Methylosinus sp. H3A: one gene and its partner. The protein of the gene in region 2 binds, or shares a complex with, the protein of the main gene of each other region. Links are inferred from orthologs where the notes say so. Each region holds a gene or a part of one and is shown on either strand. Other genes may lie near its edges.

Region 1 (2,871 bases), 2.9 Mb from region 2 along the record:
CATGATCTGGCTCCTCTTCGCTCTCCTGACCGGCGCCGCAGTGATGAGCGTATTGTGGCCGCTCGCGCGCAAAAGCGACGCCGGCGACGCCTCGGCCTCCGACATCGCCTTTTTCGAGGAGCAGATCACCGAGATCGACCGCGAGAGCGCCGAGGGGCGCCTCGCCGCGACGGACGCCGAGACCGCGCGAACGGAAGCCGCCCGCCGCCTGCTGCGCGCCCGTGGCGCGGCCACGAGCGCGGCCTCCTCCTCCCGCCGCAATGCGCTGGTCGCGGCGGCCGGCGCGATCCTGCTGATCCCCGCCATCGCTCTGCTGCTCTACGGAAAGCTCGGCCGTCCGGAGTTGGCCGACGCCTCACTCGAGGCGCGGCTCGAGGCCAAGCCCGGCCATAGCGACATTGCGAGCGCGGTGGCGCGGATAGAGGCGCATCTCGCCGAGCATCCGGAGGATGGGCGCGGCTATGAGGTGATCGCGCCATTCTATCTGCGCAACGGCCGCGCCGCCGATGCCGCGGCCGCCTTTGAAAAGGCGCTGCGCCTGCTGGGGCCGACGCCGCATCGCCACAATGCGCTGGGCGAAGCGCGCGTGCTCGCCTCGCAAGGCCGCGTGACGCCCGAGGCCATACAATCATTCGAGGCGGCGCTGGCGCTCGACCCGAAATCCGCCATGGCGCGCTTCTACATCGGCCTCGAGGCGGCGCAGAACGGCGAGCGCGAAAAGGCCGACAATGTCTGGTCCGAGCTGCTCGCCGACGGAGCCGCCGACGCAGCATGGCGCCCGCGCGTCGAGGCGCTGCTCGCGCAATTGCGCGGCGCGCCGGCGGCCGAGGCGCCGCAAGCGAGCGAGGAAGGCGCGAAGATCGCCGCAATGCCCGAGGGCCCGCGGCTGGACGCCATTCGCTCCATGGTCGAGCGGCTGCGCGGCAAGCTCGAGCAGGATGGCGCGGATGTCGATGGCTGGCTGCGGCTCATCCGCGCCTATAGCGTGCTGGCCGAGACCGAAAAAGCGAAGACCGCGCTGGACGGCGCCCGCAAGGCGCTGCAGCAGGACAAGGACGGGCTCGCCCGCGTCGACGCTCTGGCGCATGAACTGGGCGTAGGAGGATGACGGAATGACTCGCAAGGGCAAGAGGCTCGCGCTCATCTCCGGCGCGCTCGCGGTTCTGGCGGCGGCCGTCGGCCTCGTGCTGTTCGCGCTGCGCGACAATATCGTGTTTTTCTATTCGCCCGCCGAGCTCGCGCAAAAGCATGTCTCGCCGGGAGCCAGGCTGCGCATCGGCGGCCTGGTGAAAGAAGGCACGGTCGCGCGCGGCGAGGATCGCAATGTCGCCTTCACCGTCACCGACAAGACCGCCGATCTGCGCGTGAGCTACAAGGGCCTGCTGCCCGATCTCTTCCGCGAGGGTCAGGGCGTCGTCGTCGACGGAACGCTCGGCGCCGACGGCGCCTTCCGCGCCGACAGCGTGCTGGCCAAGCACGACGAACGCTACATGCCGCGCGAGGTCGCCGATGCGCTGAAGAAGCAAGGCGTGTGGCAGGGCGCAGGAGGAGAGGCCAAGAAATGATCGTCGAGACCGGCCATTTCGCGCTCGTCCTGGCTCTGGCCCTGGCGCTGGCGCAGGCGATTCTTCCCTTCGCCGGCGCGCGTCTGCGCGATGTTTCGCTGATGCGCGTCGCCCGCCCCGTGGCGGTCGCGCAATTCCTTCTCGTCGCCTTCGCCTATGGCGCGCTCACTTACGCGCATGTCGTCTCGGATTTCTCGCTCGTCAATGTGATCGAGAATTCGCATTCGCTGAAGCCGATGATCTATAAAATCTCCGGCGTCTGGGGCAATCACGAAGGCTCCATGCTGCTGTGGGTGCTGGTTCTGGCCGCTTGCGGCGCGGCCATCGCCCTGCTCTCGCGCGCCATGCCGGATCTGCTGCGCGCCGACACGCTCGCCGTGCAGGGGCTGATGGGCGCGGCCTTTCTGGCCTTCATCCTGCTGACGTCCAATCCTTTCGCGCGCGTCGCCGATCCGCCGTGGCAAGGCCGCGACCTCAATCCCATTCTGCAAGACCCCGGCCTCGCCATTCATCCGCCGCTGCTCTATCTCGGCTATGTCGGCTTCTCGATCGTCTTCTCCTTCGCTGCGGCGGCGCTGATCGGCGGACGCATCGACGCCGCCTGGGCGCGCTTCGTGCGGCCGTGGACGCTCGCCGCCTGGATCTTCCTCACGCTCGGCATCGCGATGGGCTCCTATTGGGCCTATTACACGCTCGGCTGGGGCGGCTTCTGGTTCTGGGATCCGGTCGAGAACGCGTCGCTGATGCCCTGGCTCGCCGGCACGGCGCTGCTGCATTGCGCCGCTGTGATGGAGAAGCGCGAAGCGCTCAAAGTCTGGACGATCTTTCTGTCCATTCTCGCCTTCTCGCTGTCCCTGCTCGGCACCTTCCTGGTGCGATCGGGCGTGCTCACCTCCGTGCATGCTTTCGCCAGCGATCCCGAGCGCGGCGTGTTCATTCTCGCCATTCTCGTTTTCTTCATCGGCGGCGCGCTGGCGCTGTTCGCCTTGCGCGCGAGCGCATTGCCGACGGGCGGGCTCTTCGCGCCGATCTCGCGCGAGGGCGCGCTGGTCGTCAATAATCTGCTGCTGACGGTGGTCTGCTTCGTCGTCGTTTTCGGCACGCTCTATCCGCTGGCGACAGACGCGATGGGTCTAAAAATCTCAGTCGGCGCGCCGTTTTACAATATCGTCCTGATTCCGTTCGCTTTGCCGCTCATTCTGCTGATGCCGATCGGCCAGATGCTCGCCTGGAAGCGCGGCGATCTCGTCGGCGCGCTGCAACGCCTGCGCGCAGCTTTCGCGGCCGGCGTCGTCGCGCTGGCGGG
Region 2 (3,016 bases):
CGCTCGCCGCCGACGAGGCGCGAGGCCAGCGCGCCGACGCCGAGCCGATGCAGCTCGTGCTCGGCCTCCTCGACGATCTTGGGATGATTGGCGAGGCCGAGATAATCGTAATTGGCGAAGCTGACGAAATGCGTTCCCTTCGCCTCGAATTCGGCGCGAAGCCGGTCGATCTGCGCGAAGAAGGGATCGTGATATTGGAGGAGCGCATTGCCGGCGAAACGAAATCGTCTCGATGCGTAGTCCGAAAGGCTGTTATGCTTCGCCACTTAATGCGTCATCCCGAGTCTTTGGGCCGCGCGTGTTCTGGCGCGGCGCTCATTGGAAGCCGGCGCCCGATTCCTCGCGACGCCCGCGGTCGGCCCGCAGGCTTAGCATCCTTCGGCGCCATAGCGCCAGCGAAAGCATCGTGTCGCAATCATGTCGCAATTGTTTCGCTGGGGGCGGGGATTTCCCCTGCGGCGGAAGTTGTTCTATTGGCTCAGGCGATGACAGACGCTCCGCATCACCATTCCCGGCCCCACGCCGAACGGGCCTCCGCTCTGCGGCTGCGGGTGGAGGATCTCGCCGTCGCCCGCGGCGGGCGACGCGTCATCGCCGGCCTCGGCTTCTCGCTCACGGCCGGCGAGGCGCTGATCGTCACCGGCCGCAACGGCGCCGGCAAATCGACGCTTTTGCGCGCGCTGGCCGGCCTTTTGCCGCGCCTTTCCGGCCGCGTCGAGATCGAGGGAGCCGAGGAGGGGGAGGAGGCCGCCGCGCTCCTCCATTATCTCGCCCATGCCGATGGGCTGAAGGCGCCGCTCACAGCGCGCGAAAATCTGGAATTCTGGGCGCAATTTCTGACCGGCGAGCCGGATCGCCGCAGTCTCGCGCCGGCGCAGGCGCTGGAGCGGGTCGGGCTTGCGCATCTTTCGGAGACGCCCGTCGCCTTTCTCTCCGCCGGGCAGAAGCGCCGCATCGCGCTCGCCCGTCTGCTGGTCGTCTTCCGGCCGCTCTGGCTGCTCGACGAGCCGACCAGCGCGCTCGACGCCGCCTCGCGGGCCCGGCTCGCCCGGCTGATGACCGAGCATCGGGCGCTGGGCGGGATGATCATCGCCGCCACCCATGAGCCGCTCGGCCTCGAGGACGCGCGCGAGCTGGCGTTGGGGGCGAATTCGTGAATTCCCCGCTTCTCGCTTTGTTCTTGCGCGATCTGCGCGTCGCCCGCCGCATCGGCGGCTCGGCGACGATGGGCGTCGTCTTTTTCCTGGTGATGGTGTCGATCGTTCCCTTCGCCATCGGCCCGGACCCAAATCTCCTCGCCCGCATCGGCCCGGCGATATTGTGGATCGCGGCGCTGCTCGCGAGCCTCCTTTGCCTAGACCGGCTGTTCCAGGCCGATCTCGAGGACGGTTCGCTCGATCTCTTCCACCTCGGCCATTCGCCGCTCGAGCTCGCGGTGCTGGTCAAATGCGCGGCGCATTGGGTGACGACCGGCCTGCCGCTGACCTTGGCCGCGCCCTTTCTCGGCCTGATGCTCCAGCAGGACGAGGCGGCGCTCGTCGCCGTGACCGCGACGCTGCTCGCCGGCACGCCGGCTCTGACGCTGATCGGCGCCATCGGCGCGGCGGCGACGGTGACGCTGCGCCGCGGCGGCCTGCTGATGGGGCTGCTGGTTCTGCCGCTGACGATTCCCGTGCTGATTTTCGGCGTCTCGGCGGCGGAGGCGGCGACCGGCGGGACGGTGTCCTTCGCGGCGCCTTTCGCCATTTTATGCGCGATCAGCTTGGCGTCGCTGGCGCTGTGCCCTTTCGCGGCGGCAGCGGCGCTGCGGCATTTGGGGGAGTGACGAGACGTCGGCTTCCGCCATTCTACGTCACCCTCGACTCAACAAAGCCGTTACGCAGTCGATGATCGCTCTGCGGCGGCGATCATCGACTGCGTCGGCAGGGGTGACGTCGGCCCCGGGACGCGCGCCATAGTCGCTGATTTCTTTGTAGATATACGCTTTCGCGAGGAACTTCGGGAGCGATTTGTCGATCTCTCCGGTTTCTTTCGCCAAGCGGGCGAACTCGGCCCTCGCGCCCGAATGGGTTTTCACGCTCTTGCCGGTCGCTTCGACGATGAAGGCTTCGGCTGCATGGAAGGCTGTGTAATAGGCGCAGCGAGCGGCGACTTCGGCCTTCACAGCTCCACGCCTTCGCGGCGCAAGGCTCCCATCAGCGCCGTGGGCTCTCGATAGGCCGCGGCGAGGAAGGGCAGGGCGTTGATGACAGCGCCCGTGTCGTAAAGAATTTCGGTCTCGATCTCCGCGATCCGATCCGCCTCCCGTCCGATGCTCTCGATGTCCTCGAGGAACACGGCGACGTCGTAATCCGAGTCTGGACGCGCGTCGCCGCGGGCCCTCGAGCCGAACAGCACCACGCGTCGAAGCCGCTGGCCGTACGTGTCGCCGAGCGCGGCGCGAAACCGGCTCATGATCGGATCGATTGGGCGCAACATCACGCTCCCGCCCCGCTCAATACAGGCCGCCGGTCCCGCTTCCCACCTGCTTGTCCACATCCTGGGCGCCGCCGGAATGCAGGCCGCCGTCGCTGCCCGCCGCGGAATAGGAATCGGGCGGCGCGGTGCCCGGCTTGAAGGCCTCGAGGATCGAGCCGGAGCCCTTCGAGCGCAGGCCCGAATGCGGATCGACCGAGATCAGCTTTATGCCCGGCGGCACGCGGAAGGGCACGTCCGGCTTGTCCTTCAGCGCCACGGTCATGAAGTCGCGGAAGATCGGCGCGGCATAGGTCGCCGCCTGCGCGCTCTTGCCCTCGCCCACGGGCCGCGGCCGATCGTAGCCGATATAGACGCCGACGGCGAGGTCGGGCGAGAAGCCGACGAACCACAGATCCTTGGCCTCGTTGGTGGTGCCCGTCTTGCCGGCGAGATGCTTGCCCACGGCCTTGATCGACTGGCCGGTGCCGCGCTCGATGACGCCCTCCATGATCGAGGTGATCTGATAGGCGGTCAGCGGATCGAGCACCTGCTCGCGCTT

The links. The genes of interacting proteins can lie anywhere in the genome.
Region 1: the proteins of ccmB (region 2) and ccmE are in contact, whole or in part, in a solved structure (PDB 8CE8), measured with the Escherichia coli proteins. The link is inferred for Methylosinus sp. H3A from one-to-one orthologs.

The regions. Positions count from the first base shown.
Region 1 is NZ_JADNQW010000005.1:1,488,755-1,491,625, reverse strand. Bases 38-2,838 are described here. They hold ccmE (cytochrome c maturation protein CcmE), read left to right. Parts: upstream 38-1,112; coding sequence 1,113-1,565; downstream 1,566-2,838. Other genes in these bases: IY145_RS09990 (heme lyase CcmF/NrfE family subunit), read left to right, coding at 1,562-2,838; ccmI (c-type cytochrome biogenesis protein CcmI), read left to right, coding at 38-1,108. Also shown: more of ccmI, read left to right, coding at 2-37; more of IY145_RS09990, read left to right, coding at 2,839-2,871. UniProt on the Escherichia coli protein: Heme chaperone required for the biogenesis of c-type cytochromes. Transiently binds heme delivered by CcmC and transfers the heme to apo-cytochromes in a process facilitated by CcmF and CcmH.
Region 2 is NZ_JADNQW010000005.1:4,344,582-4,347,597, reverse strand. The notes cover bases 44-2,989. They hold ccmB (heme exporter protein CcmB), read left to right. Parts: upstream 44-1,153; coding sequence 1,154-1,825; downstream 1,826-2,989. Other genes in these bases: IY145_RS23090 (penicillin-binding protein 1A), read right to left, coding at 2,495-2,989; IY145_RS23095 (nucleotidyltransferase domain-containing protein), read right to left, coding at 2,161-2,478; IY145_RS23100 (HEPN domain-containing protein), read right to left, coding at 1,853-2,164; ccmA (heme ABC exporter ATP-binding protein CcmA), read left to right, coding at 486-1,157; IY145_RS23115 (aminotransferase class I/II-fold pyridoxal phosphate-dependent enzyme), read right to left, coding at 44-266. Outside these bases: more of IY145_RS23115, read right to left, coding at 1-43; more of IY145_RS23090, read right to left, coding at 2,990-3,016. UniProt on the Escherichia coli protein: Required for the export of heme to the periplasm for the biogenesis of c-type cytochromes.